2 regions of the Paenibacillus sp. MAHUQ-45 genome follow, and region 2 is predicted to be linked to the other one. Evidence: predicted binding sites of a transcription regulator. Region 2 holds the regulator's gene; the other holds the start of a gene.
What was found. The regulator LexA, encoded in region 2, represses DNA repair genes until DNA is damaged. The targets are predictions, from matches to a motif close to CGAACATATGTTCG.
Positions count from the first base shown of each region.

Region 1: a site for LexA is predicted at 7,551-7,564, ahead of addB (helicase-exonuclease AddAB subunit AddB). Genes of this name have one in related genera too.

Region 1 is NZ_JBYUPV010000001.1:417,800-433,577, forward strand. It holds gene AC3Y23_RS01830 (Na/Pi cotransporter family protein) at 1-705, opposite strand, end outside; gene AC3Y23_RS01835 (class I SAM-dependent rRNA methyltransferase) at 799-2,202, shown strand; gene AC3Y23_RS01840 (helix-turn-helix transcriptional regulator) at 2,650-3,708, shown strand; gene AC3Y23_RS01845 (ABC transporter ATP-binding protein) at 3,827-5,632, shown strand; gene AC3Y23_RS01850 (ABC transporter ATP-binding protein) at 5,629-7,368, shown strand; gene addB (helicase-exonuclease AddAB subunit AddB) at 7,650-11,180, shown strand; gene AC3Y23_RS01860 (UvrD-helicase domain-containing protein) at 11,177-15,361, shown strand.
Region 2 is NZ_JBYUPV010000013.1:182,914-198,691, reverse strand. It holds gene AC3Y23_RS24265 (SOS response-associated peptidase) at 1-575, opposite strand, end outside; gene AC3Y23_RS24260 (YjcZ family sporulation protein) at 791-898, shown strand; gene AC3Y23_RS24255 (sporulation protein YjcZ) at 1,016-1,117, shown strand; gene AC3Y23_RS24250 (L,D-transpeptidase) at 1,196-1,534, opposite strand; gene lexA (transcriptional repressor LexA) at 1,788-2,414, opposite strand; gene AC3Y23_RS24240 (LysM peptidoglycan-binding domain-containing protein) at 2,743-3,156, shown strand; gene AC3Y23_RS24235 (DUF896 domain-containing protein) at 3,267-3,440, shown strand; gene AC3Y23_RS24230 (hypothetical protein) at 3,522-4,040, shown strand; gene AC3Y23_RS24225 (HAD family hydrolase) at 4,083-4,868, shown strand; gene AC3Y23_RS24220 (FixH family protein) at 5,301-5,729, shown strand; gene metH (methionine synthase) at 5,842-9,279, shown strand; gene rnz (ribonuclease Z) at 9,510-10,448, shown strand; gene AC3Y23_RS24205 (TIGR01457 family HAD-type hydrolase) at 10,673-11,461, shown strand; gene AC3Y23_RS24200 (Fpg/Nei family DNA glycosylase) at 11,510-12,325, shown strand; gene AC3Y23_RS24195 (deoxyribonuclease IV) at 12,315-13,172, shown strand; gene AC3Y23_RS24190 (cyclic-phosphate processing receiver domain-containing protein) at 13,175-13,519, shown strand; gene AC3Y23_RS24185 (thioredoxin family protein) at 13,519-13,848, shown strand; gene AC3Y23_RS24180 (ABC transporter ATP-binding protein) at 13,845-14,627, shown strand; gene AC3Y23_RS24175 (SAM-dependent methyltransferase) at 14,633-15,688, shown strand.

The DNA.
Region 1 (15,778 bases), on a different contig from region 2:
GCCCAGCACAATGGCAATCCCTACTTCGGTTGGCAAGGCCCCCGAGGTAGCAACCCCGATGGCCATACCGATAACAGCAGCGCTACTGTGTACGAGCGCTGTCAGGCAGGCACCGGCTATGATGCCCCAGAGGGCGCTGGTGGCCGCATGATCCAGGAACCACCAGTACAGTCCGTTTTCTTGCAGCGCAGGGCCGATCGACTGCATGACTTTGATGCCCCACAGGACAAGCGAGAAACCGGCGATAGCTAGGCTAGTGTATTGGAGTGGCGTGGATAACCGCCGGAGCGATAACGCTGCGGGATGGTTAGGCGACAGCTCACCCAGGATGACCGCAACACCCCACAGGGTGAGTGAGACGGCCAGTAGTGGCGAGGAATAGGAACTGATCTGCAGTCCAATCAGTTCCGTAGTCAGGCATGTGCCGATGTTGCTGCCGAGAATAATGCCCAGTGTGCGGGCATAAGTAAGCAGCCCGGCATTCACCATACCGATCGTCAGCACGGTGACAGCGGTGCTGCTTTGCAGCAGGGCGGATAGCAGACTGCTGGATATCATGCCTTTTAGCGGCGTAGCCGTTGCTTTATTCAATCCGGCCCTTAGCAGCGGGCCAGCTAGCCGGGTCATGGACGTCTCCATGAGCTTCATACCGGCCAGAAAAATAACAAGACCATATATGACAGGGAACAACAGATCACGGATCATAACAACATGCTCCTTTGACTGGGGTTGTACACCAATATATGAATGCAGCGCAGTAGACATGTATAAAACCATAAGATCAGGGAGTTGAAGTCATTGGCATCGGTAATTTTGGAACGCAGCCGTAAAAAAAGACTGGAGCAGGGCCATCCATGGGTATATGGCAGTGAAGTGGCCTCAGTAGAAGGAGAGCCACAAGCTGGTGGATTGGTCGATATTCTGAATCATCAAGGCCGCTTTCTGGCATCAGGATACTATAACCCGTCTTCACAGATTCGGGTCCGCGTCGTCTCCCATCAGCATCTGGAAGAGATGGACACAGCATTCTTCGTGGAGCGGTTCACGAACTGCCTGCGTCACCGGAATCGCTTCCTGCCCGGCGCAGACGCATACCGGCTGGTCTACGGCGAAGCCGATTTTCTGCCGGGACTGATTGTGGACCGGTTCGGGGATGTTCTGGTCGTGCAGCTGTTGACGCTTGGTATGGACAAGCGGCGTGCAGAGATTGTAGAGGCGCTGGTGCAGGTGATGGCACCGCGCGGGATTTATGAGCGCAGCGACGTTAGCGTGCGCGAGCTGGAGGGACTGGAGCAGGTAACCGGGCTTCTTTACGGGGAATGTCCCCGTCATGTGACGGTTACCGAGAATGGTCTGAAGCTGATCGTAGATATCGTGGAAGGCCAGAAGACCGGTTACTTCTTCGATCAGCGTGAGAACCGGGCCTCGATTGCACCATTAATGACAGGCTGGGGGGAACGCAGCGGTATTACACTGCAGGAAGTGGAGGCCGAGGATGGCTCCCGCCAGGTGCTGCCAGTTAACAAGAGCGGCAAGACCGTGACCTTCCCATACTGGGATGGGGCTACAGTATTAGAATGCTTCTCGCATACAGGAAGTTTCACCCTGCATGCCTGCAAATACGGAGCCAAGAAGGTGACCTGCCTTGACGTATCCGCTCATGCAATTGAAAGTGCCAAGACCAACGTGGAGCTGAATGGATTCAGTGACCGGGTGGAATTCGTGGTCGATGACGCATTCCAATACTTGCGTAATCAGGTGAAGGGGCTGGAAGAACGCTCTGAACGTGCCACCGCAGGAGCGGGACAGTCTGCTTCTGGCGCCAAGGTGGCCAAGAGTGATACCGCCAAGCCGATGACCGCTGGCGGCGGACGGACCTTTGACGTCGTAATTCTGGACCCGCCTGCTTTTGCCAAGACTAGAAGCGCGGTAGCAGGAGCTTGCCGCGGATATAAGGATATTAACTTGCACGGCATGAAGCTGGTGAACGAAGGTGGGTATCTAGTAACGGCAAGCTGCTCCTATCATATGCAGCCGGATCTGTTCCTGGAAACCATCGGCGAAGCGGCCAAGGATGCTGGTAAAGTGCTTAGACTGGTAGAGTGGCGTGCCGCTGGCAAGGACCACCCGCAAATTCTCGGTGTGGATGAAGGGCATTACCTGAAATTCGCGATCTTTGAAGTGCGAAGCAAGAGTAATTAATCCTCCCGTTGGGTACGCTGGAAATGTGAGCTATGCCTTGACGTGAAAATAGGAAGCTGCCTTCCTAACCAGAATAAGAGTGTCGAGAATGTCTACGGACTTCTCGGTGCTCTTTTTTATGTGTGGAGACTAGAGGCAGTAAAGTACTCTTTGATTTTATATAAGACGAATGAAAAAAAGTAACAAAAAGCCAGAAGGAACGAAGGGGAATGGTTGGAACTGTAGGAGCGAAGCGTTCGCCTTTGTCACCAGATTTCAACCGTTGGAATCGGTAATAAAGAAGAAATTTGGGGACAACAGCGACCGGAAGTCCAAACATTCACCGTAGTGACGAGCGAGCTTTAATAGATAATCTTAAACTCGTCTCACTCCATTGATAATAGTTCTCATTTGCGTATATAATGAACCCAAAGCAAGAGGAAGTGGGGTTAAGGAATGGGACATAATGTGAACGTATACGATCATGAAAGAATAGATGCTCAAAAGACACTTGCTTGCGAGGGATTCAGCCATACCTACCGTCTTGACGGAGGCCATTTCGAAATTAAGCCTCCGGAAGAGATAGGGGCTGGGGCTTGCCGCAGTTTGCTCACCCGAGGAAATATTCAGATGACCAACTTCAGCCTTACTTTTAACCGGGACATACAGGCTAACGGAGAGTTCCGCTCTCCACGGACAGAGTTGGTGTTCTGTCTTGGGCATGGAATTGAATGGGGTACTACGCTTAAGGGTGATACCTTTGGCCTTGACACAGGGCAGAGCGCTTTGCTTTATGGCGGCGTACGGGCTGAGAATTGTCAGTATGTGCGGGATGCCGATTATCGGTTTCTCAGCTTGGATATGAGCCCAGAGCAGTTCAAGCGGATGACGAGTGGACTGACCGAGGATGAACGGCTTCGTTTTACCGGAAATGAAGCCGTATTTTTCAACAAAAATAGGATTACGTCTTCTATCCGGCTTGTTCTGTCGCAAATTTGGGAATGCCCCTATAGTGGAGGTGTTAGGGAGCTCTATTTGGAAGCGAAAATGCTAGAGCTGTTCGCCGTCTACCTCAATGAATCGCTGTATGAAGCGGAGCGGATTCCACAAACCGTTCGTCTCTCCAAAGACGATATGGCCAGCTTACAGCAGGCCCGGGAGATTTTACAACGGGACTATATCGAGCCACCGACACTGGCAGCACTGGCCCGGAGCATCTGTCTCAACGAATTCAAGCTCAAAAAAGGATTTAAGGAAATGTTCGGCTATACCGTGCATGCCTATGTGATTGAACAACGGATGCAGCAGGCCCGTCATTTGCTGGACCAAGGCAGCGTGACCGTGACGGAAGCCGCGTACCGTGTAGGGTACGGCAATGCCAGCCACTTTGCGGCCGCATTCCGCAAGAAATTCGGGATTCGGCCCGGAGAATATGCCCTTCGTTCCCGGGGGGCAGGTCCGAGCCGGACAGGATGGTTGGCTGATGACGTTCAGGATGGGAATTTGCCTGGATTGCTCCCTTTTTGATTCATAATAATCCCGTAAGGAGTAGAGCCGGACAGCATTGCTCCTCTAATATAGTGCACAGAGAATGATTCTCAGTGCACTTTTTTTGCGCTTTTAAACAAAATTGGAGGAAGATACTGTGAGTAAAACCAAAACTGGCCTGCCCAGACTGCTGGAAATCGCCGGAGAAAAGAGAGCTCTTCTGTTCCTATCGGGTGTATTGTCCTCCGCCAGTGCTTTGCTGATGCTGGTACCGTATATCTCCGTATACTTTGTGCTGGCGGAGCTGCTCCGCCACGCTTCGACGCCGGGACAGGCGGACGGGAGCTACATGATGCAGTGGGGACTTATAGCGCTGGGCGGTCTGGTCTTAGGGCTGATACTGCTCTATGCCGGGGGGATGTGCTCGCATATTGCAGCGTTTCGCATCCAGTACAATCTCAGGGTGCGAATGACCGAGCATCTCGGCAGACTGCCGCTCGGTTACCTCACAGGTACCTCAACCGGTGCGGTCAAAAAAACACTGGAACAGAATGTGGAGAAGGTGGAGAACTTTATTGCGCATAAGCTGCCTGATCTCATTAGTGCTCTGGTTACGACCATAGTGATGATCTTTGCCATGTTCTGGCTGAGTCCTCCGCTGGCGATTGCCTGTCTGGTGCCGATTTTGCTAGGCTTTATTGCTCAAACGCTGCTGATGGTAGGGAGCAAGGGCAAGGAGGGCATAAAGCTGTATTATGATTCCCTGGAACAGATCAATGCTTCGGCCGTGCAGTACATCCGGGGGATGCCTGCGGTGAAGGTTTTTGGGCAGACTGTCCATTCGTTCCGCAAGTTTTACAGTGATATGGTCAATTATCGTGATCATAGTTTGGAAATTACAGACCGGTATCAGAACGGCTATATTCTGTTCAAAACGCTGTTGTCATCTATGTTCACCTTTATTTTGCCGGTAGGGGTTTTTCTATTGAGCGGTCAGCCGGATAATATGTCTTTTGCTATAGTGCTACTATTCTTTCTAGTGATGGCTCCGGGAATTTCCGCACCACTCTTCAAGCTGTTGCTGCTGGCCTCCAGTACGCGGGATATCGGAGAGGGAGTGGCGCGAATGGATCAGCTTCTGGCTCAGACCCCGGTGCCAATTCCGCAGGATCCGGAGTCACCGTACACTTTTGACATCGAATTTGCGGAGGTTACCTTTTCTTACGGAACCCCTGAGGACAAGGCTGCTGATGCTTTGCAGGGAGTGTCTTTCCAGGCGAAACAAGGGCAGGTTACTGCACTGGTAGGTCCTTCGGGATCTGGAAAATCAACCGTAGCGAGCCTGATTCCACGCTTCTGGGACCCGCAATCCGGGACAATCAGTATCGGTGGCGTAGACATCCGCCGAATGGCGCTGGATGATTTGATGAACACGGTCGCTTTTGTCTTTCAGGAGACCTTTCTATTCTATGATACCCTCTATGCGAATATCGCCGTAGGCAAGCCGGGGGCTTCGCTGGAAGAAGTACAGGCTGCGGCGAGGGCGGCACAGTGTGATGATTTTATCTCCAGACTGCCGAAGGGCTATGATACGTTCATCGGTGAAGGGGGCGTCTATCTCTCTGGCGGGGAGGAACAGCGAATTGCCGTAGCCCGGGCGATTCTCAAAAATGCACCGATTCTGGTGCTGGATGAAGCGACTGCTTTTGCCGACCCAGAGAATGAACATAAAATGCAGCTGGCGCTTACTGAACTGATGCGCGGCAAGACGGTTATCGTCATCGCTCACCGGTTGTCCTCGATTCGTGATGCGGAGCAAATTCTAGTGCTTCGGAACGGGACCATTGCAGAGCGTGGAAACCATGGGGAGCTGGTGCAGAAGGAAGGACTCTATGCCCAGATGTGGCACACTTACAGTGATGCTGGAGACTGGATTATCGAGAAAGGGGGGGCGCTGACGTGAAGATGCTGCATAATATTACCGCTGGTCATCCAGAGAAATTGCTGAAGCCTGTCCTGTATTCGCTATTATCCAATCTGGTGAACGTACTGCCTTTTGCCCTGATTATTGAAGCGGTGCGACTTATTTTTGCACCTTTTATTACGCCGGGAGCGGTTCTGCAGACCGAACGTCTGTGGTGGGTTTGCGGCGGATTGGTGGGATCAATGCTCCTAATGTATCTCAGCGAGATTCCAGCTTACCGTGCAGCTTATCGTGGGGCCTATGAAGTGGCTGCACAGGGCCGGGCTGAACTTGCTGAACATTTGCGGAAGCTCCCGCTGGGCTATTTGACCCGGCGTGATCCTGGCGATCTTGCCAATATGATGATGGGTGACTTCTCTCTGGTGGAAAGCGGACTCTCCCACATGCTGCCCCAACTGGCCGGGGCTTTCGTTCTGCCGGTCCTTGCGCTAGTTGGTCTGATCGTGCTGGATTGGCGCATGGCTCTCTCCATGTTCGCCGCCCTGCCCGTAGCTCTGTTGATCATGTATGTAACGACGGGGTTGCAGCGCAAGCTGGGCGCAGGGCACATGAAGGCCAAGCTGAATGCGGCGAACCGTCTGCAGGAGTACCTGAACGGTATTCGCGTAATGAAGGCCTACAATTTGACTGGAGACAGGTTTGTCCGCCTTGACGACTCGTTCAAGGTTCTGATGAAGGAAAGCATCAAGCTGGAGGGGATATTCGGTCCAGTTATTTTGTTGGCTTTGGCTCTTTTGCGCGCCGGTTTAACGCTTCTGATCTTCGTGGGCGTCCAGCTTCTGCTGGGTGGAGAGATCGGTATCCTGGAGCTGGCGGTATTCCTCATTATCGGGACTCGTATCTATGATCCGCTGAACACGGCTCTCTCCAATTACGCTGAATTCCGCTATAACGAGCAAGCAGGCGGACGGATTGTGGATCTGCTCCATGAGCCGGTAATGACCGGGAACACCGAACCCCTGCCCGCTGATCGTGGAATTCAATTCGATCATGTAACCTTCAGCTACGGCGGAAAGCCGGTGATCAAGGATTTGAGTATTACAATGCCTCAGGGGACCCTGACAGCCATTGTAGGACCCTCGGGCAGCGGAAAAAGTACCGTGCTGCGGCTAATCTCGCGGTTTTACGATCCGGATCAGGGACGTGTCCTGCAGGGGGGAAGCAGCTTGCGGGAAACAGAGCCGGAGCATCTGCTGAGTTCGATCTCGGTGGTGTTTCAGGATGTGTACTTGTTCCAGGACACAATCGGCAACAATATCGCCTTTGGACGGCCGGGGGCTACAAGCGAAGAGGTACGGCAGGCCGCTCAAATGGCGCGTTGTCATGATTTCATCATGAAGCTGCCGCTAGGCTATGATACACCGGTTGGTGAGGGTGGTAGCACGCTATCCGGTGGGGAGAAACAGCGCATTTCCATCGCTCGCGCTATTCTCAAAAATGCGCCAGTGGTGCTGCTGGACGAAGCCACAGCCTCGCTTGATCCGCAAAATGAAGCTGAGATTCAGAAAGGGATTGACGCCCTGATCACAGGGCGGACTGTTATTGTCGTCGCTCATCGGCTTAAAACGATCCGCGGTGCCGACAACATCATCGTGCTGGAGGACGGCAGGCTGGTGGAACAGGGCCGTCATGAACGTTTGCTGGAGCAGGGTGGGCTTTACGCCAAGCTGTGGACCTTGCAGCAGGAATCCGGCGGCTTTCGCATATCATCGTAGTACTATAATCTGTTTATTGTAACAAGAGCCTGTCGTATCTATCAGATACGGCGGGCTTTTGCGCGTTTTGGTAGAAAGTTATATAAGCCGAACAAAAGAAAATGACAAAAGCGAAGAGGAATGAAGGGGGAAGTTTGGAACTGTAGGAGCGCAGAACACTTGTAAAACATTTGAAGATCATCCAAACGTATGTTCCGAATGAAGGGTGATATGGTATAATGTTGGGACGAGTAAGTGACTGGAGTTACATTTTTGTTTTGTCATGGGAGGAGTCTTTATTTATGTCGATAACCTTTTTAATCGGACGCTCGGGCAGCGGTAAGACAACTAAAATACGGGAGTCGATTTCCTCTCAGCTAGCGCAGGAACCGCTTGGCGCACCAATGATTGTGCTTGTGCCGGAGCAGGGGTCTTTTGGGACCGAACGGGGGCTGCTCACTGCGGGTGGTGCCAAGGGAAGCATCCGCGCCCAGACCCTGAGCTTTTCGCGGCTGGCTTATCGGGTAAGGCAGGAAACGGGCGGCAGTGCAAATCTTCCGATCAGTGAAGAAGGCAAGAAGATGCTTATCTATAAAATCATCAGCCGCCGCAAGGAGGAGCTGAAGCTCTTCGGACCCTCTTCGGATCGTCCGGGCTTTGTGGAACGGCTGAGCCAGCTGCATACCGAATTGAAGCGATGCTGTATCGGTTCTAATGATTTGAACGAGCAATTGTCCAGTATGCGCGACTCTATTGGTAACAGCCCCATTCTGGCAGGCAAGCTGGAGGATTTATATATCGTATTTAGCGATCTGGAGCAAGAGATGTCGCAGCTGTATATGGACGAAGAGGACCGGCTGGTCGAACTGGCCGAGCAGATTTCACTGTCTTCCTATGTTCGGGGTGCGGAGATTTGGGTGGATGGCTTTCACGGCTTTACCCCTCAGGAATTCAAGGTGCTGCGGGAACTGATGCTGCATGCCTCCAGTATGACAATATCGCTAACCCTGGACAAGTCTTATCCATCCGGTGGTGGGCTGCACGAGCTTGATCTGTTCCATCCGGCTGCGGTGACGTATATCAAGCTCCGTGGTATGGCCGAGGAAGCGGGGCTAGAGGTCTGGGACGAGCTATTATCGCCTCAAGTGCTGCCGCGCTTCAAGGATAGCCCTGTACTCGGCCATCTGGAGCGGGGGTATGACCGCCGTTTGGGCTGGAGTGGACATAAGGGGGACACAGCGCAGTCCATTACCATTGGCGCTGCTGTATCGCACAGGGCTGAAGTGGAAGGGGCCTTGCGCGAAATGCTCAGACTAGCACGGGATGAAGGTGCCAAATACGGCGAAATGGCGGTATTCATGCGAAACATCAGCGATTATGAATCGTTAGTGTCTCCGCTGTTCAACGATTACAAGATACCGTTCTTCCTCGATCAGAAGGTGAATGAGCTACATCACCCGCTAGTAGAATTTATCCGCTCTGCGCTCGATGTGGTGCGGCGTCGCTGGCGTTATGAAGATGTGTTTCGCTGCGTGAAGACCGGACTGCTTCTTCCAGATGACGGGAGCCTGACTAGTGAAGACATGGACAATCTGGAGAATTATGTGCTGGCGTGCGGTATTCAGGGGTATCGCTGGACGGATGGTCGTCCTTGGAGAGGTATTCCCAGCCTTTCGCTGGAAGGCGACAGGACTGTGGATGAAGGCTTGTTGTCTACGATGGAGAAATGTAGGGCAGCCATTATCGGTCCCTTGGAAGCTTTCGAGAAGCGGGTAAAGAAAAGCCGTAGCGGAGAAGATCTCTGCCGGGCAGTATACACTCTTCTTGAGGATGCTGGTACGGCGGGTAAGCTGGAGGAGATGAGCACCCAGGCGCTGAAATCGGGAAAGGCTGCTAGTGTCCGTGAGAACAGCCAGATATGGAGTGCGGTGCTTGATCTGCTGGATCAGATCGTGGAAATGATGGGCAACGAGAAAATGGAGTTTGCGATGTTCGCGGGTGTGCTGGAGACCGGTCTCGCCGAGCTGAAGATGGGACTGGTGCCACCGGCTTTGGATCAGGTTCTGGTAGGTAGCATGGACCGGACGCGTACTTCGGGTGTGAAGTATGCATTTCTGCTTGGATTCAATGAGGGTGTTGTTCCCGCACAATTCAAGGAAGATGGTATTTTGTCCGAGGGAGAGCGTGGGATACTGGAGAACGTTGGCCTGGAGCTTGCTCCGGGGGCATCCCGTAGGCTGCTTGACGAGCGCTTCCTGATCTACAATGCGCTCACAACAGCGAGCCATAAGTTGTGGATTAGCTATGCGACTGCTGACGAGGAAGGGAAGGCCCTTTTGCCGTCTGAAGTGATTCGTCATTTGCAGCTGATGTTCGGGGGCAAGCTGACAGAACGTCAGCTTCCAGCCAGTCCGCCTGCGGCATCAGATGAAGCGGCGCAGACCGTGTTACCCCTGCATATGGACTTTATTGGGGATCCGGAACAAAGTCTGCGCATCCTGATGGTGCAACTGAGACAGTGGCGACAGGGTGTCGATATACCGTCTTTCTGGTGGGATGTCTATAACTGGTTCGCTTCCGGAGCAGAGGAGGAAGCGAAGAAGATACGCCTGAAGCGGCTTCTCGGCTCACTGTTCTACCGCAACGAAGGCACTCAACTGAAGCGGGGGACGAGCCTCAGGCTGTATGGCGGCTCTACGCTGCGTGGTAGCGTGTCCCGGATGGAGAAGTTCTCGGCCTGTGCGTTCTCTCATTTTGCCGCGTACGGTTTACGCCTTAAGGAGCGGCAGATGTACAGACTTCAGGCCCCGGACATCGGACAGCTGTTCCATGCGGCGCTTAGTGAAATGGCGCAGCGGCTGCAAGAGCAGGGCCGTGGCTGGGCCAGCCTGACACCGGAGGAATGTCGCCGCGAAGCCGGGGAGACAGTGGACCGCCTGTCACCGCTGCTTCAGGGTGAGATTCTCCTCAGTACGAAGCGGTACGGTTATATCACCCGCAAGCTGAAGAGTATTGTGGGCCGGGCTTCCGTAATTCTGGGCGAGCATGCCCGCCGGGGTAGCTTTGAGCCGGTCGGACTGGAGCTTGATTTTGGACCGGGTAAAAAACTTCCTCCCCTGCGGATTACACTGCCCAACGGCTGTGTGATGGAAGTGGTCGGGCGGATTGACCGGGTGGATCAGGCGGAAGGGGAGAACGGCATTCTACTGCGTGTAATTGACTATAAGTCCAGTCAGAAGGACCTCAAGCTCCACGAAGTTTACTACGGTCTATCGCTGCAAATGCTGACGTATCTTGAAGTGCTGCTAACCTATTCCGAGGAATGGCTGGGTAAGCCAGCACTCCCGGCAGGCACGCTTTATTTTCACGTCCATGATCCGCTGCTCTCTTCGTCCAACGGCATGAACCGCGAGCAGGCGGAGCAGGAACTGCTGAAACGGTTCAAAATGAAGGGTCTGCTGCTGGCTGACCGTGAAGTCGTATCCTTAATGGACACTACACTCGACAAAGGACATTCTGCGATTGTTCCAGTTGCGGTGAAAAGCGACGGCAGCTTCTACAGCAGCGCTTCTGTAGCAACGCCGGAGCAATGGGGTCAGCTGCTGTCCTCTGTAAAAGGCACAATAGCAGAAATCGGCACCCGAATTACAGAAGGGGACGTAGCCATTCAGCCCTATCGGATTCAACAGGAGACAGCTTGCACATTCTGCTCCTTCAAACCGGTATGCCAGTTTGATGAGAGTATTGAAGGCAGCGGATATAACCATCTCGGCAAGCCGGGCAAGGACGACATCTGGGACCTGCTGTCCCGCAAAGGAGGATTAACGCCGTGAATGTAAGGCCTGCTATAGACAATAAGCCCGAAGGCAGCATATGGAGCGATGACCAATGGCGCGCCATTGCCGAGAGCGGCGATGATATCCTGGTCGCGGCTGCGGCGGGTTCCGGGAAGACAGCGGTGCTGGTAGAACGGATTATTCGTAAAATCAGCCGGGAAGAGAACGGCTTCAGTGTAGACAGGCTGCTCGTTGCCACGTTCACCAAGGCGGCTGCCTCGGAAATGCGGCAGCGGATCCGCGAGGCACTGGACCGCGCGCTGGAGAATGATAATGGGAATGAGCATTTGCGTCGCCAGCTTGCTCTGCTTGGCAGAGCCTCTATTACGACTCTGCACTCCTTCTGTCTGGAGGTTATTCGGCGGTATTATCAACTGATTCCGATTGATCCAGGCTTTCGCATCCTGAACGAGCATGAAGCGGAAATGATGCGACAAGAGCTGTTGATGGAACTCTTGGAAGAGAAGTATGGCGAGGCCGGGGAAGATGGCGGGGACAGTGTGTTCGTCGCGCTGGCCGACTGGTTCAGCGGCGAGCGTACAGATGATGCAGTACACGCGCTAATACAGCGGCTGCATGATTTTGCTCGCAGCCATCCATGGCCGGAGCAGTGGCTGCGCGATACGGCAGCGGACTTCTCGCTGCCGGATACGGAGAGCTTGGGGCGCACACCATGGGTGCAGAGCATTCTCGCAGAGGCGAAGCTGGCCTTGGACGGTGCGGCTAGCCAATTGCTACAAGGCCGGGAAATAGCCCTGCAGCCGGGGGGGCCTGCTCCATATGCCGAGAATCTTGCGGCAGATTTGGATATGGTGCAAGGCTTGCAGGCCGCTTTAAGCGGACGGCCCTGGGCCGAGCTGTATGAGGCTTTCCGCAGCGTAAGCTTCGGGAAGCTGAAGCTGTGCAAGAAGGATGCCACAGATCCTGGGCTGCAGGAGATGGTCAAGGAGTTGCGGGAAAGCGTTAAGAAGACCCTATCCGAACTTCAGAATGCTCTGTTTGGGCGTCCGGCAGAGGCTTTTTTGGCCGAACTGCATGAAGCGGCGCCGCTGATGAAGGAGCTGGCAGAGACGGTCATCGCCTTCGGTGAGCGATACCGGCTGGAGAAAGCCGGCAAAGGACTGGTCGATTTCAGCGACCTGGAGCATTATTGCCTGCAAATTCTCCGTCACCCGGACTCACAGCCGGGCCACTCCATGCCCTCCGATGCGGCGATGGAATACCGCGCCCAGTTCGATGAAGTCCTGCTCGATGAGTATCAGGATACGAACAGCGTGCAAGAAGAAATTGTTCGCTTGATTGCCAGGGAAGACCCGGGGAACCGTTTCATGGTCGGCGATATGAAGCAAAGTATCTACCGGTTCCGCTTGGCGGAGCCAGGTCTGTTCCTAGAGAAATACCGCAGCTTTAGCAGTGCGGGAGGAGCGCCGTTAGAGTCAGCGGACGAGCATCCGGCAGATGGGGCTATAGCTGGGGGAGATCCTGCGATCAGTACCTCCAAGGGAATGGTTATTGACCTGGCCCGAAACTTCCGTAGCCGGATGGAGGTTGTGAATGCCGTGAATATGATTTTCCGGCAGATTATGAATGCGACAGTGGCGGAGATCGATTATGATGAGCGGGCTGAGTTGGTCTATGGTGCCGGTTTTCCAGGAACGGAAGGCAAGAAAGCCGATCTGTATTTTGCTCCGGAGCTGCTGCTGATTGACCGTGGTACATCTGGTGCCGATAGGTCAGAGGAAGAACCTGGGGACGGGGAAGCAGCACCGGAGAGTGAGGTCATCGAGAGTGAGACGGCACAGCTCGAAGCGCGGGCCATTGCCCGCAGAATTTCGGTGATGACCGGAATGAGCGGCGGAACGCCAATGCTCATCTACGACAAAGGCCTCAAAATGATGCGCCCGGTGGCATACGGAGATATTGTAATCCTGCTGCGTTCAGCCAGAATTTGGACACCGCTCATGATTGAGGAGCTTCGAATGGAGGGTATCCCTGCTTATGGCGACCAGAACAAGGGATACTTTGAAGCCACAGAAGTAGAGATTGCGCTCTCGCTCTTAAAAGTAGTGGATAATCCGCGCCAGGATATTCCGCTGGCGGGCGTACTGCGCTCACCGGTAGTCGGTTTGAGTGAGGAAGAGTTGTCTGCAGTGCGGTTGTGCAGTCACGGGACATTCTATGAAGCTGTGCAGGCCGCAACGGCGCTACCAATGGCAGGGTCAGGACAAGCTGAAAATGCCGCAACGGCGCTGCCGACAGCAGAGTCAGGTCAAACTGAGATTGCGGCCGCGCTCAGTAGTCTGGAGGCGCCTGCAGCTTCCTTGGAAGAACTTGATCAATTAGTCAGTGTGCATAATCAGTTGACGATTCAAGAATTAGCAGTAAGTCAATCTGGTCCTGACCTGGCGCCCGAGCTTATAGCCAAGCTCAAGCATTTTCTGGATCAACTGGAGAGCTGGAGACTGGCCGCCCGTCAGGGTAGCCTTAGCGACCTGATCTGGCGTATCTATGGGGAAAGCGGGTATTTGGAATGGGTTGGCGGTCTGCCTGGTGGTGCTCAGCGGCAAAACAACCTGAAAGCTCTGTATGATCGAGCTGTCCAGTATGAGCAGGATACTTCGGCACGCGGTCTGTTCCGGTTCCTGTTGTATATTTCCCGTCTGAGGGAAAACGGTGGGGACTTAGGGATAGCGGGTGGCAGTGGCGAAGAGGGCAGCGGGGTCAGAATTATGACCATTCACAAGAGTAAAGGGCTGGAGTTCCCGGTTGTTTTCCTGGCCGGTATGAACAAGCCCTTTAACCGCCAGGATCTGCACGCTCGGTTTCTAATGCACAAGGAGTTGGGATTTGGTCCGCGTTTTGTGGATCGGGAGACAAGGGTGACTTATCCGACTCTGCCTTATTTAGCAATTAACCGGCGTTCACGGCTGGAACTATTGGCTGAAGAAATGCGTGTACTCTATGTGGGGCTGACCCGTCCCCGGGATAAAATGATTCTGGTCGGCACGATGCGTGACTTACCGCGCAAAGTTGCGGGCTGGAGCGCTGTACAGGGCCGGGAGGAACTGCTGCTGGCAGACCATCTGTTGGCCCGGGGGCGCACCTACCTTGATTGGGTCGGGCCTGCGCTGATCCGTCATCCGGGCGCAGCTATCTTGCGCAAGCTGTCGGGATCGGAAGGTACAGTATCCACAGTGCTTCATGGCGATGCTTCCCACTGGAGTATACATGTAATGGATTCCAACGGACTCAGTTCAGCTGCATTTTCCGAGAGGGATGAGGACAGCGAAGCCGGGGCAGAACGCGAGCTGGCGCTTTCGGCTTTGCAGGAAGGTCAGCCAATTCCAGCTCTAGCGACAGCAGCGAGAACCGAGATTGCAAGCAGGCTTGATTGGGACTATCCATATGCTGCGGCTTCCCGTATACCTGCCAAGACATCGGTTACGGAGCTGAAATCGCTGCTGTCCATGCAAGAACAGCCCTCTTATGATCTGTACGAGGATCGCAGCAGACCTGCTGGTGAAAAAGAGGCTGTTGGTTTGGCATACCGGGACAGTCTGCGCTTGCGGCGGCCCAAGTTTATGGAGCGGCGCAGCCTTACCTCTGCAGAACGGGGAACGGCCTACCATACGGTGATGCAGCATATTCCATTGGACGCGGCGGTGACTCGCACTGTGGTGGAAGAGACCTTGGCCCGGCTGAAACAGGTGGCAATCTTGACGCCGGAACAGGTTGAAGTCATAGATGCGGAACAAATTGCAGCGTTTTATGCTACCGAGCTTGGAAGCAGGTTGCTGGCATCGGAATGGAACCGGAGAGAATTACCGTTCAGTTATATGGTTCCAGCAGATGAGGCTTATCGTGGACTTGGTCCACTGGACGAAGCAGTCTCCGGTCTACCATCATCAGAAGCGGAGACGCCAGAGCATGAACGTGAAGAGGTGTTAATTCAAGGGGTTATCGACTGTCTGTTTCGTGAGGATGGGAGACTAATCCTGCTGGATTACAAGACAGATTCCGTTCTGGAGCATCAGGGTGGCCTGAAGGCACTACAGGAGAAATACCGTTTCCAGCTGGAATTGTATAGCAAAGCTTTGAATGATATTTTGGGAGAAAGCATCAGTGAGATCTGGCTGTATTTCTTCGACGGAGGGCATCCTGTACGGCTTGAAATCTAGCAGGAGTGAATGTCTCACTCTATTATGCGTAGAAGATGAACAAGAGGGGCTACCTCAAAATCAGTATTTGCTTCGTCAAGCAACGGACTACAGAGTCTTTATTGCCTATCCATTTCACCGTTTAGTAGGATAAAGGACCACAGGGACTCTATAGGCATAAAGCTGATCAAAATCCGCTATTACGGAGGAGATAGGTTCACCTGAGTCCACTGCATATTTCAGCGAGTGGCTTCATGCACATAACGACTATGTGGTGTTATGCGTTGCTATGCGGTCCGCTCGCTTCCAGGCGTGAGTTTTTTAACCTTGTGATCGAGTTGCTTTGACGAAGTTGTTTTTAGCAGTCGCTGGTTTTGGGGTGAGCCATATTTTTATATTAATCAGGCCTTTTCAGGTTTGATATAAAGCTGCGATGGT
Region 2 (15,778 bases):
TTAAGCAGCTTTAATAAATTTTGGACATCATGGTTGTCCCGTCCGAGCCAATCGCTTTCGTCTTCCGGTCGCAGAATAACAGGCATACGATCGTGAATTTCAGCCATCAATGAATTAGGTGTGGTCGTGATAATCGTGCAGGTGGCCAGCTTCTCGCCTTTCGGGTCCAGCCATATATCATATAGAGCAGCCATTGAGAAAATACTGCCGTCCCGCATGCCAATTCTCATAGGCTGCTTGCGACCGTCTACCTTTTTCCAGTCATAGTAGCCGTCTGCAGGGATCAGGCACCGCCGAGAGGCAACGAGTTTCTTGAACGAGGCTTTTTCCAATAAAGACTCCCCACGGGCATTGATCATTTTGCTGCCGATCTTATCGTCCTGCGCCCATGATGGAACAAGGCCCCAACGAAGCTCACCGATTCGGTTGCCGGTACCTGTGTGAATCACAGCCGGAATATGCTGCATGGGAGCGGCATTATATCTGGGAGCATAATGAAGGATGCTGGCATCATTCGTAAGATACCTCAGCATTAGTTCTTCTATAGAGACTGTAATGGTATAACGTCCGCACATGATGAGAATCCTCCGAACATTGGTTTGTTACCAGTGTACTATACTTCCCCGATAGAAATAAATAAGATCCATCTTAGTGTGGACCTTCTAAGTCCCCTCAAAGGTAAGCTTTTACCTTCGTCACAGGAGTACATTTCTTTTCCGGTTTGCCCAAACTCAGTAGGATACTGTTACATATTCTGTTCTGTAGTCATTAATCTGAAGGAGGAATTCACATGGGTGCAGAACATTGTGGACCAGTAGTTAGTCCTTTTACGTCAACAGGAACGATTTTGGTGCTTTACATTCTGCTTGTAATCATTTTGAGTATTTGCTGGATCTAATCAAGGGGCCTGGACTATTCGGGCATTAAGTTAGCGGAGAAGAAATCTCCCTTTCCTAAGGGCCGATCTTTTGTCGCTGCAAATCCTGGTGTCTTCATAGAAAAGGAGGAATTACTCATGGGTGAATTTGCTGGAGGATATGGTCTTGGCACATCTACTGCTGCAATCTTGGTTCTCTTCATCTTGTTAGTTATTATCTCTAGATCTTTCTTGCTGTAATTTGAATTATCCCCATGACCAAGCCGCCAGACACCGTCTGACGGCTATTTGCACGTCAAATCATCCAGTACCAGGCGGTTAACGCCGGATAGTCACCCGCGTCCCAATTGGAACCAGCGCAGCAAGTGCCAGTACATCTTGGTTGAACATTCGAATGCATCCGTGCGAGACCAGATGTCCAATGGAGGAGGGGTCATTCGTCCCGTGAATGCCATAATGCAGCTTGGAAAGTCCCATCCAGAACACACCGAATGGACCTCCGGGATTAGGCTGTTTGTTAATGATCGTATATTCTCCCTCTGGTGTTGTGGTTAGCATCGTTCCGATTCCGACAGGGTAACCTCGGACGACAGTATTGTTATCCAGCAAATACAGCATTCGTTGTGTTAAATCGACGACAATTCGGTAATTGGGCATGGGATCAGCACTCCTTTAAATTAGGATATGTGCGGAGCAAGGGTGCCGTTAATCCGAAATCGTGAGTAAAAATAAAAAAAGTGTGGCCCTATCTAAACTCAGAGGATACCTCAGTACTTATTTGACGCAAACTATCGCGATAGTTTTGTTCTGAATTCTTGCTTCTTTATTCGAGTTAGGGAAAAGAGTTTAGACAGAAAAAAGACTGCACCGCTGAACGGAACAGTCTTCTAATAGAGACATTAATGATAGATTAGTGGACATCCCGGAATAATCCGATGACTTTACCCAAAATGCTTACCCGATTCAGGCGAAGTGGCTCATAGGACGGGTTCTCCGGCTGGAGGCGAATATGATCACGTTCCTTATAGAAAGTCTTAACGGTAGCTTCATCATCTTCAGTCATAGCGACAACAATATCACCATTGTCTGCGGTCTGCTGCTGGCGCACAATGACATAATCGCCGTTCATAATGCCAGCATCGATCATACTGTCACCAAGAACAGAAAGCATAAATACCTTGTTGTCACCAACATAATGTGTTGGGAGCGGGAAATAGTCCTCGATGTTCTCTGTTGCGGTGATAGGTACCCCGGCGGTAACCTTCCCTACTACAGGAACGCGAGTGATCGTCTGGGCAAATTGATGGACATTCTCCGAGTCTTCCTGGCCAAGCAGTTCAATGGCACGCGGCTTTGTCGGATCCCGGCGGATCAGGCCTTTCTTCTCAAGGCGGTCCAGATGACCGTGTACCGTGGAGCTGGAGGCGAGGCCTACAGCTTCTCCGATTTCCCGTACGGAAGGAGGATAACCCTTGCTGCGGACTTCGTTACGTATAAATTCCAGGATCGCCAGCTGGCGACTCGAAATCTTTGACATCAGAATCAACCCCATATAGTAATGTTTGGGAAAATTATAACATAGAACTGCCGTTCGCACAAACATAAGTTCTAACGTTATCGATAGTTTAAGAGAAGGGAACAAGGATGAGAACAGGAAGGAGAATGATATCTTCAATAATCGGCCTCTATGTCGAAGGAATACGCAAGAACGGCAAGGGAGATGAGCACATCAAGAGCATTTTTTTCACTCAGAAAGGGGATTTTATAAGAGGGGAACAATTGTTCGAAAATAGTATTGATCAAAACACATGTTCGTGTTATATTGATTTTGCAAGTAAGAACAAGTGTTTGGAGGATGATGAATTATGTTAAAGTACAGTACATACCATAGCATCTATGACAAGGACACAGAAGTTAGCTCTGTAGGACAAACTTTAGGTTCTGGACTAATAAATAGAATTCAAGAAATCACCAATGTGCTATCGAATGGATTAAGTCAGTTGATCAGAACATTTAACTTCTATAAGATCGCTCTTTTTCTGCTGCTGATTGTTGCGGGCTTTACAGTAGTAGGTAATGTGTTTGCTGGACCTGTTAATCTTGCGAAGCAAGAGAAGAGGGTTGTGGTTGAACAAGGAGATACTCTCTGGAGCATCGCTCTTAGATATAAGCCGACCAATATGAAGACAGCTGTATATATAGAAGGAATTAAACGATCGAGCCAATTGACCGACAGCACTATTCATGCAGGAGACGTTTTAACAGTCCCGTTATTTTAACAACTTTATGTTCAGAGATAGGAACATTAGAGAGCTTGCAGGGGGTAAACCTTGACAAGCTCTTTTTCTCATGGCAAAGTTAGAATGAATTTATTAGGGAGGCGAAAATATTGAATATAGATGAATTGATTGCACGAATTAATGAACTGGCACACAAGCAGAAGAACGAGGGTCTGAATGAAGAAGAACTGGCTGAGCGCGCCAAGCTCCGTGAAATTTACTTGGGCAACATTCGCCGCAATTTCCGTGCCCAACTGGACAACATTGAATTCGTAGATAAATAAGCGTTGAACAAGGAGCAGAGGCTTAACATGAACCCTCTGTTTCTTTTCATAGATATTTCAGGATGACTAGGGGGAAGAGACATGGCCCGTTCTTGGGAAAGAATGGTTCAACGCAATTCACAGCAACTCAATAAGCAAAGAAAGAAACAAGGGAAGGATGCCATTCAATCCTCGGCTTCCAGTACAAAGACTAGCGATGTATTCAAGGGGCGCAATATCGTATTGCCCGTTGTTCTCGTTGCACTAGGTGTGCTTTATTGGCTCATCGGTACACTGGATCAAAGTGGAGGAAGCGTCTTCATGCACTGGCTGGGCGTGGGGTTGTACTTGCTGCTGGCAGCTATGCTGTATTTCCGTCGTCCTTACCTGAAGGTAGAGCGGAACAGATTGTCCACTATCAAATTCAACCGCGAACGTTGGCTGCCTGCTACCGATATTGAGAAGATCACAGTTTCTCGCAGTGCTGTCACGATTAAGTATAAAGGCAAACGCACCACGTGGGTGTTCTCCAAGCTGATTAACCGTTATGACACGGCTGCGATGGGCGAACGACTGCAAGAATTCGGTAAGGTCAACAACATTCCGGTAGAGCAATTGTAAACAATAGAGAGCAGTTCACTTCAGGGAGAGGGAGTTACTTAAATGCCGATTACCGCTGTACTTTTTGATTTGGACGATACGCTGCTTTGGGATGAACGCAGTGTAGAGGAATCGTTTCGCTCTGCTTGTGAGGCTGCAGGAGACGCTGTGGATCCCCATGAGTTGGAAGCTGCTGTACGCAGGGAAGCCAGGGGTTTGTATGAGTCCTATGAGACCTTTCCGTTTACCAAAATGATTGGGATTAATCCGTTTGAAGCGCTTTGGGCTAACTTTAGCGCTGGTGAACAGCCTGAATTCCGTCAGTTGGAGCAACTGGCACCGGTTTACCGCAAAGAGTCTTGGCGCCGGGGACTGGCGTCGCTAGGTGTAGAGGATGAGGTTCTTGCTGAGACGCTCGCAGCCAAGTTTGCAGCCGAACGCCGCAGCCGTCCTTATATGTATGAAGAGACATTGCAGGTACTGGATCAACTGCGCGGACAAGTGAAACTACTGTTGCTAACCAATGGTTGTCCTGCACTTCAACAGGAGAAACTGGATGGAGTACCGGAACTGATTCCTTATTTTGATCATGTTGTGATCTCCGGCAGTTTTGGTAAAGGCAAACCGGATACTTCGATTTTTGAGCATGCCCTTGGCCTGCTTGATATCACACCGGAGCAGGGAGTCATGGTCGGTGATAAACTGACAACCGATATTCTCGGCGGCTTGAGCACGGGACTTACGACCGTCTGGATTAACCGTACCGGTAAGGAAAAAGATCCGGCGATTACGCCGGACTATGAGATCGGGCATCTAGCGGAGCTTCTGCCGTTGGTACAAACTCTGTAAGGAACTTATTTTTTGAATAGAGCCGTCTTCTGAAGTAGGTTTCCTACGGATGAGGCGGCTTTTTCTATTACTAGTATGTTGATAAAACAGGCTTTCCTTCCTGAAAAAATGAGAATAATGTGTATAATAGAAAGAGAATTATTACACCTAGGGCTCCATGCAGCAATGTTTGATTCTATTTAAGATGAACAAAAGAGATTAACAAAAAGCGAGAAGGAACGTAGGGGAAGATTGGAACTGTAGGAGCGAAGCGCTCGTCTTTGTTTCCGGATTTCAACCGCTACTAGCGGTTAAACAGAAGAAATCTGGAGACAACAACGACCGAAAGTCCAAGCTTCACTGGAGTGACGCCAAGCCTTAAGTTCGTATCTTAAACTCATCTTAAATAGCAACTCTAGTAATAGGATAACCATTATATCAGGAGGGCTTCAAATGTTGAACCCGAGGAAAAAGGTCTCATTATTAGGTATTGCGTTCACATTGCTACTGGCAGGCTGCGCCTCTGGGACAGCTGGGGGAGGGCACGCTGGTCATTCGGTAGATATATCGATGGAGCCGATCAAAGTAGAGCTGGAATGGAGTCCAGCTGAAGTTACAGTGAGCAGCCCGGTTACATTCGAAGCTAAGGTGACCCAGGAGGGTAAACCTGTGGATGATGCCAAGGAAGTGCTTTTTGAAATCGTAAACAAAGATGGGAAGACCGAAAAGATGGAACTAAAAGGGACTTCGGCAGGAGAAGGAAAGTACACCGCAGAAGGAACTTTTGATAAGGAAGGGCTTTACAATGTGACCTCACATGTATCGGCACGGACACAGCATTCTATGCCAAGCAAGGAGCTTACTGTTAAGCCATTGCCATAATTATGACAGCATGAGATGAGCAGCTAAGAATCGGCAGAGACGGAAGGAAGACTTTCCGAATTCCCTTTATTCTGCTAAACTTACTCTAATGTTTTACTGGGGGGATAGGAACATGGCTAAATATACACTTGCTGAGAGCTTACAGCAACGAATTTTGATTCTTGATGGCGCGATGGGGACCATGATCCAACAGGTCCCGCTGACTGGAGAAGATTTTGGCGGAGAAGAACTGGACGGATGTAATGAGATGTTGGTGCTTACCCGGCCAGAGGTTATCCAGACGATTCATGAGCAGTACCTGGAAGCAGGCGCTGATCTCATCGAGACCAATACATTTGGAGCTACATCAGTTGTTCTTGCGGAGTACGATATTCCGCAGCGGGCACGCGAGATTAACCTGGCAGCCGCCAAACTGGCGCGCAATGCTGTTGAAAAGTATGATACTCCAGACCACCCGCGTTATGTAGTTGGTGCTATGGGACCTACAACCAAGACCTTGTCGGTAACCGGCGGTGTCACGTTTGCGGAACTGGTGGAGAGCTATGAGGAACAGGCTGTTGCCTTGATTGATGGTGAAGTCGATGTACTGCTGCTAGAGACCTCACAGGATACCCTGAATGTTAAAGCGGGCAGTATCGGAATTCGTAATGCTTTTGAGAAGACCGGTATTACATTGCCTGTCATGATTTCGGGTACGATTGAGCCAATGGGCACAACGCTCGCTGGTCAGAATATCGAAGCCTTTTACATCTCACTGGAGCACTTGAAACCGATCTCTGTCGGCCTCAACTGTGCGACCGGACCCGAGTTCATGCGCGATCACATCCGGACGTTGTCGGATATTTCATCATCCGCTATCAGCTGTTATCCGAATGCGGGTCTGCCGGACGAGAACGGGCATTATCATGAATCGCCAGATTCACTGGCCCGCAAGATTGGTGCTTTTGCCGAAAAGGGCTGGCTAAACATCGCTGGCGGCTGCTGCGGAACGACACCGGAACATATCCGGGCTATGGTAGATGAATTGTCCAAATTCCCGCCGCGTGCGCTGAACGGTACTCATCCGCCTGCCTTGTCGGGTATTGATCCCGTCTATGTCGAAGATGGTAACCGTCCATACATGGTCGGAGAGCGTACGAATGTACTGGGTTCACGGAAATTCAAACGTCTGATCGTTGAAGGAAAATATGAGGAAGCTTCTGAAATTGCCCGAGCTCAGGTCAAGAGCGGTGCACAGGTAGTTGACGTTTGCGTACAGGACCCTGACCGTGACGAGAGCGAAGACATCAAGCAGTTCTTGGAGCTCGTGGTCAAAAAGGTTAAAGTTCCGCTGATGATCGATACCACAGACCCGAAGGTTATTGACCTTGCCTTGCAGTATTGCCAGGGCAAAGCGATCATTAACTCCATTAACCTTGAAGATGGTGAAGAAAAATTCGAGCATGTTACGCCGTTGATCCATAAATATGGTGCTGCTATTGTCGTTGGAACAATTGATGAGAGCGGGCAAGCGATTAAGGCGGTTGACAAGCTGGCGGTAGCGGTACGTTCTCATGACCTGCTCGTGAACAAGTATGGACTGTCATCGGAAGACCTGATTTTTGATACGCTGGTGTTTCCGGTTGGGACGGGGGATGAGCAATATATCGGTTCCGCGAAGGAGACGATTGACGGGATACGCATGATTAAAGAGGCACTGCCATCTGTTCATACGATTCTCGGGATCAGTAACGTTTCCTTTGGTCTGCCTGAAGCAGGGCGTGAAGTACTGAACTCTGTGTTCCTGTATGAATGCACCAAGGCTGGACTCGACTACGCTATTGTGAACACCGAGAAGGTGGAGCGTTATGCTTCCATTCCCGAAGCAGAGCGGATCTTGGCCGAGCAATTGATCTACAATACTAACGATGATACGCTATCCGCTTTTGTCGCTGCCTTCCGTGGCAAGAAAGTCGAGAAGAAGGAGAAAATCTCCAATCTCTCGTTGGACGAGCGCCTAGCTTCGTATGTAGTTGAAGGGACGAAGGAAGGTCTGATTCCCGATCTGAACGAGGCGCTAACCAAAGCGTCCCCGCTGGAGATTATCAACGGTCCGCTAATGGCCGGGATGTCTGAGGTCGGAAGATTGTTTAACAACAATGAGCTGATCGTGGCTGAGGTGCTGCAGAGTGCGGAAGTTATGAAGGCTTCGGTTGGACATCTGGAGCAGTTTATGGAGAAGGATGAGACTGCGGTAAAAGGAAAGATCATGCTGGCCACCGTCAAAGGGGATGTGCATGATATTGGGAAAAACCTGGTTGAGATCATCCTTTCCAACAATGGTTACCAGATCGTCAATTTGGGTATAAAAGTACCACCGGAAAACATCATCGAAGCGTTCCGGCGTGAAAAAGCAGACGCTATCGGTCTCTCTGGCCTTCTGGTGAAGTCGGCCCAGCAAATGGTGCTGACTGCACAGGATTTGCGGAACGCCGGTATTGATGTGCCGATCATGGTCGGCGGTGCGGCGTTGACACGCAAGTTTACCAAGACGCGCATTCGTCCGGAATATGACGGACTGGTGTTGTACGCCAAGGATGCCATGGACGGATTGGACATTGCCAACCGGCTCATGAATCCGGAAGAACGGGCCAAGATTGAAGAAGAGGTTCGTGCCGAAGCTGAAGCGGGTGCTACTGTAGCGGTGAAAACAGAACTGCCGAAGCTGACCCGTGCGGTCCGCTCTAATATCTCACCGGATGCACCAGTCTTTACGCCTCCGGATCTGGAGCGTCATGTCCTGCGCAATTATCCGCTAGGGCATATCGTACCTTATGTGAACATGCAGATGCTACTGGGCCACCATCTGGGACTTAAAGGCTCGGTGGAAAACCTGCTTGCGGCAGGGGACAAGCGTACAGTGGATCTAAAGGCGACGGTTGATGATATTCTGCATCAAGCGATGGTGGACGGGACGATTACGCCGCATGCGATGTACCGCTTCTTCCCGGCTCAGTCCAAGGGCAATGATATTCTGATCTATGATCCGCAGGATATCTCCAAGGTGCTGCATACCTTTACCTTCCCACGCCAAGGGGTTGAGCCATTCCTGTGTCTGGCCGACTTCTTGAAGCCGGTAGATAGCGGCATTATGGATTATGTAGGGTTCCTTGTGGTGACGGCAGGACACGGCGTTCGCGAAATGTCCACGGAGCTGAAGGATAGAGGAGATTATCTGCGCTCCCATGCACTGCAGGCAGTTGCTCTAGAGGTGGCGGAAGGTCTGGCGGAGCGTGTCCATCATATGATGCGGGATACTTGGGGCTTCCCAGATCCGGCGGATCTGACCATGAAGCAACGTCATGGCGCTCGTTATCAAGGGATTCGTGTTTCCTTCGGTTACCCGGCTTGTCCAGATCTTGAAGATCAGGGGCCGCTGTTCAAGTTAATGTCTCCTGAAGACATCGGCGTTCAGCTGACCGAAGGCTTCATGATGGAACCTGAAGCTTCTGTATCTGCGATGGTATTCGCGCATCCTGAAGCGCAGTATTTTAACGTAGAGAAGCAGTAATTTCTTTTGATGATAGCCGGAATGAGGGTGTATATAAGCCCTCATCCGGCGAAGCCTCCCGGTTACGGGAGGTTTTTTGAACTATAAGGATTTATATGTTTTACGCTAACAATCATCCTTATATTTCTCGCTGAAACGGATACCGTCCCTTAGAGGACGGCAAAGCCGTTTCTGCTTGCTGGAATAATAGAAGAACGGAACAGACACAATGCACAGAAAGGAGGAGAGCTATGGAAATATACTTTTTAGGAACCAATGCCGGGGTGCCAACCTTGCAAAGAAACGTGACATCGATTGCCTTGCGTCTGCTGGAAGAGCGGCGCAGCTTCTGGATGTTTGATTGCGGGGAGGGGACACAACATCAGGTACTTAGTTCCCCACTGCGATTAGGCAAGTTGGAGAAGATCTTCATCACTCACTTGCATGGTGACCATTTGTTTGGCCTGCCCGGGCTAATCTCCAGTCGTGGCTATCAAGGAGGCACTGCTCCACTGACTGTATATGGACCTCCGGGGTTGAAAGATTTTCTTGAGATCTCGTTGTCCGTGAGCCAGTCCCGCATCCCTTATAAGCTGGAAATTGTAGAGCATACCGGGGGTGTTGTGTTTGAGGACGAAAGCTTCCGTGTGGAGGCGGGCCTGCTTGAACACCGGATTGACAGTTACGGATACCGTGTTACGGAGAAGGATAGCCCTGGCAGCCTCAATACAGAGCTTCTGCTGAGCTATGGCCTGAAACCGGGACCACTGTACGGCAAGCTGAAGAAAGGGGAAGTTGTAACAACACCGGATGGTCTCGTTATCCAGCCAGCTGATGTTGTTAACGAGCCGAAGCGTGGTCGTATTGTAACAGTGCTTGGAGATACAAGGCCCTGCAAGGAAGCCCTTCGACTTTCACTGGATGCCGACCTGATGATCCATGAAGCTACCTTTGCTCATGATCTGGCCGACATGGCTCATCAGTATCACCACAGTACGGCAAGACAGGCTGCGGAGACTGCCCGCGAAGCCGGAGCGCGTTCTCTGCTACTGACCCACTTCAGTTCCCGATACATTTCATTTGATGAGCTAGCTCCGCTTCAGGAAGAGGCGCAGGCCGTCTTCCCGGAGACATTACTAGCCGAAGAGTTTGGTACATTTCCTGTGTATCGTAGAGCGCCCGGAAAATAATTATTTTCCGGGAAAGCGCAGGAACTGACAGCCTTGTCCAAAAAATGCCGGAACTCAAACCAGGTTCGATTCTCATCGACAAAGTGTGTTTGAATATAAAGACTTAATGGTGAAAGTTGTATTGGAGTTATCTGGAAGCCTTATAACATAAGGGAATATTTAATTCATAAGATGATTAATTCACATTATTAAATATAGTTTTTGCATTTAGCAAAGGAGAAGTTATGAATAAAACCTCAGGATTGCTAATCGATCTCGATGGTACGTTGTATCATGGACATACGATGATTGCGGGCGCAGATACCTTAATTGCTGGTTTAAGAAAAGCAGAGATCCCTTTCTTGTTCGTAACCAATAATTCATCACGTACAGCGGAGGACGTAGCGGCACATCTGCGTGGCATGGGCATTGAAGCCAAGGCGGATGAGGTGTGCACGTCCTCACTGGCGGCTGCCCGTTATATTGCCGAGGAATCGCCGGGGGCATCCGTGGCGATACTTGGAGAAAAGGGGTTGCACCAGGCTTGTGAAGAGGCGGGTCTGAATATTGTGACAGAATCGCCCCAGTATGTCGTGCAGGGAATCGATCGTTCCTTTACATATGACAAGCTGGCACAGGCCCAGCGCTGGATTTTGGGTGGTGCCACATCTGTACTGACGAATCCGGATCTGATGCTGCCAGGTGACGGCGGAATCATGCCGGGTGCAGGAACGATTGGTGCCGCTATTGAAGCAGCCACCGGGATTGCTCCAGTAGTTATTGGCAAACCTCATTCCCATCTGATAGCATATGCAACAGATCGGCTGGGAATTGAGCCTGGAAATGCTATCATGGTTGGAGACAACATGCGGACGGATATTGCGGCAGGTGCCCGTGCAGGTTGTCAAACCATATTGGTCTATACAGGTCTCACCAATGCGGAGAACCTGGAACATTATAAAGAGATCACGGGAATCACCCCGGACGTCATTTGTGCCGATTTAGCTGAACTTCAAACATTTCTCGGTGTATAATGGTATAGGCGCGGGCCATTCCACCAACCTAGAAGGGAAGATTGAGATATGCCGGAACTGCCGGAAATGGAGAACTATAGACAAAGGCTTGGACAACATATTATCAACGTGCCGATTACAGGCGTAACTGTGAATAGAGAAAAATCCATTAATCTGGAGACTGAGGCATTCACTCAGGCTCTGGTTGGCGCACGTGTAGTATTTGTGGAGAGACGGGCCAAGCATATTCTGTTCCACTTGCATGACGGACGCAGACTGCTGCTGCACTTAATGCTGGGCGGGTTATTGTTCTACGGCACGGAGGAAGAAAGACCGGACCGCAACACTCAAGTGGAGATTGCCTTTGGCGATCATATCCTCTATTTCATGGGTCTGCGGCTTGGCTACCTGCATCTGCTGTCGGTTAAAGAAGCGGAAGCCGCCATGGGCAAGCTTGGACCAGAACCGCTGGATCGGCGGATGACCCTGGAGCGTTTTACAGGGATGCTCAAAGGTCGGCGTGGCGCACTGAAGAGCCTGCTGGTGAACCAGCAGTTCATCGCCGGTATTGGCAACTGCTATGCCGATGAGATCGCTTTTGAAGCCAGATTGTTGCCGTCTGCACTCGTGCAGAACCTGACCCCGGATTCCATCGCAAGATTGTATGAGGCCATCCGTAAGGTTTTGATTGACGCGACAGAGATCGGCGGCTATATGGAAATGCCATTTATGAATGGCGATACCGTCACAGGATCGTATAACGACCGGTGCATGGTGTATGACCGTGAAGGCGAGCCTTGCCTGCGCGGAGGGGGAACAGTTGTCAAAATCGAGCTGTCCGGACGCAAAGTGTTCTATTGCCCGGACTGCCAGCATGAACAATAGCCCTAAAATTGGGGCACATGTCAGCATTCGTGGTGGATACGGCCGAGCGGCCCGTTTCGCCTGGGAGAGCGGTGCGACAAGCTTTCAGTATTTTCCGAAAAATCCGCGCAGTCTGAAGCTCAAGCCGGTCGATGGCCGGGATGCCGAGGACTGCGCATCCTTTTGTCGAAAGAACGGAATCGTCTCTATCGCGCATACGCCTTATCCGACCAATATGGCGGCAGGGAAGGATGCTGCAACACCTGCAGCCGTGATGGTGGCTTCACTGCGAAATGATCTGGAGATTGCCGAAGCTTGCGGCTCACTGGGGATTGTCGTGCATTTTGGACAATTTGGCGGGATGGAGCCGTTACAAGGCTATCAAAATATTATACAATGTATGAATGAAACCTTGGCGTCTTGGGAAGGCCGAACCAAGCTCTTAATCGAGAATCAAGCCGGCAATCACGGCCGGGAGGGCATGACGCTGGAAGAAATGGTGAAGGTACGTGAACTGAGCCGATATCCAGAGAAAATTGGCTTCTGCTTCGATACTTGCCATGCTTATGCAGCTGGAATCTGGAACCCGGAAGATACAGAGGCACTGCTCCGCCGCGGAGAAGACCTCGGCTATTGGCCCCATCTCGTTGCCGTACATCTTAATGATTCAAGGTACCCCTTGGCTTCGCGCCGGGACCGGCATGCTGCCATTGGGCAAGGGCATATCGGAGCGGAAGGTCTGGCAGGACTATTGACGTCAGAGCCGCTGCAGGGTGCAGCGCTTGTAATGGAGACGGCGAAGGGACCGGACGGGAGTCATTCCCATGAGATTTCCCTGGTAAAGGCCTGGTTTGGAACGGAGGATTGACCTTGATTAACGTATATATGGATGATTACCGCAAGCGGCCGGAGGGTTTCGCACTGGCCCGTACGACTGAAGAATGCCTGATGCTGCTGCGGGATTGCGATGTTGATATTTTGTCGCTGGATTATGATATGGGCCCTGACGACCACAATGGTGATGAAGTGGCCAAGCGGATTGTGCTGGAGGGTCTGTTCCCCCGGTCTATCTTTCTGCACACTTCCAGTCCTTGGGGGCGCAAGGAAATGTTCGAAATCTTGTACCCGGCCAAGCCTGAGGGAACGGCTCTGCATAACGGCCCGCTTAGTGTGGAGCAACTTCAGAAGATCGCCGCTAGTAAGGGTGCTTCATGATGATGCAGGAGATGAAGGAGCCGGAATTGCTGAAAGCGCTGGAGGTTCCCGGTGATCCTCTGATAGTCTTTCTGCATACACCACTGTGCGGAACCTGCAAAGTTGCCCGTCGTATGCTGGAGGTCGCAGGACATTTGGTGCGGGATGATCTTGTGATTCACGAGGCAAATGTGAACATGCTGCCAGAATTGGTGAGGAGTTATCGTATATCCAGTGTGCCCGCCCTTCTAGTGGCACAAGCTGACCGCCTGACACCACCAGAAGTTCATTATTCGATGGGTTCAGTAGAGCGGGTGCTGGAATACATAAGGAGGGGGATTACGCCATGATGTCATTACAACATCTTACGCTCCGTAGAGAAGAAAGTCTGATCCTGGACGATGTATCGCTGGAAATCAAAGAAGGTGAGAATTGGGCAATTCTTGGTCGCAATGGTTCCGGAAAAACCACGATTCTTGAGATGCTGACCGGTTATATGTTTCCGAGTAGTGGGACAATTGATGTTCTTGGCAACCGCTATGGACAATGCGATCTGCGCGAAGTAAGGAAGGAAATCGGTTATATTGGACCTTCCTTGATGGAGAAGCTGTCGCTCAGCGATCCGGTGTGGGAAGTCGTGGCAACCGGGGCGTTTGCGTTTTTGCGTTTCTATCAAAGTATCCCGGAGGACGTAAAAGAACGGGCTCTTGCGCTGCTAAAGGATATGAATATCGGGTCACTTGCCTTCCATTCCCTTGGGACACTGTCGCAGGGAGAACGTAAAAAGGTCATGCTGGCTCGTTGTCTGATGGCTAATCCCAAGCTGCTTGTCATGGATGAACCTTGTGCAGGACTCGATCTGTACGAACGGGAGAAAATGCTGGATGAAGTGGACAAGCTGAGACAGCGCAATGTTACAGTGGTCTATGTGACGCATCATATTGAGGAGATCGTGCCAATGTTCAGTCATGTGGCGTTGATCAAGGACGGGAAGCTGGCCGGCTCCGGCCGCAAGGAAGAAGTATTGACGGACGAGATGATTAGGGCGACCTATGATATCCCTGTCCATGTGGAATGGGAAAACGGTCGTCCCTGGATAAAAATTAGACCTGGAGGCAAATCCATTTGAACAACTTGATAGAAGATAGAGCGGAGCAGGTAACTGCTTCGGAAGAAGTGATTTCACGTTATATTTGTACGGCCAATCATGGTTTTGCACCCTATGCGCAGGAAGAATTGCGCCGTTTGTTTGGGGCTGTGAAAAGCACGCTGTTGCTGCCAGGTGAAATCTTCCTGGCCACCCTTCAAGCAAGTCCTGAGGATGTGGCCCGATCGCTGGCACAGCAGCCGCCAATTTTTCTGCGGCATATTCAGCCTGTACAATTTCAGGACGAGGGTGTTATGGAAGCATTGCAGCGTCTGGCTACCTATTTGAGTCGCCGCAGTGAGCTAGAAGGCGTGAAGGTGGCGCTGCATGTCCGCAAGAGTGCGGATTCCTTCTGGGAGGAGAGTCCAGGTGAGTTGCGGGAATGGCTTCAGGGAGAACTGCACAGCCTTGAAGCTGAGTTCACTGTTCAGGAGCCGGAGTGGGTCATTTCCGTTTACGCAACCAAGGATGCTCTGTACGCTGGGGTTTCACGCCCGGAGGACAACCTCTCCAGTTGGAACGGTGGAGCGATCCGTTTCCGCAAGGAAGACGGGCAGATCTCCCGCGCCAAATTCAAGCTGATGGAAGCGGAGAAAGAGTTCGGTATTTCTTTTGCTAACTTCCGAAATGCCGTTGACATCGGCGCTTCGCCGGGCGGCTGGACTTCATTCCTGCTGGAGCGCGGTGTGAAAGTCACAGCTGTTGATCCGGCCTTGATGCACGTTTCCCTGCGTAACGCTCCTGGTCTTAAAGTGCTGCGCAAGAACGCCGGAGATGTAAAATTCAAAGATCATGAATTTGATCTCTTCGTCTGCGATATGAGCTGGAGCCCCAAGCTGATGGCTAAGCTCGTGACAGGGCAGTTGCACAGTCTGGCTCCGGGCGGAACAGCCATCGTGACGGTGAAGCTGATGCACAAGAAGCCACTGGCGCTAATCAAGGAGCTTATCGCCATGTTCGAGAGCGAGCGCATGCAGATCCAGCGGGCGAAGCAGCTGTTCCATAACCGTGACGAGATAACACTTTATATGATTAAATATTAATTAGATTATTATATATTTTTGGGAAAGCATCCCGTTGACGACCGGCGTACCGCCGGTATTGAGTCATTGGTGGTGCTTTCTTTTTTTATA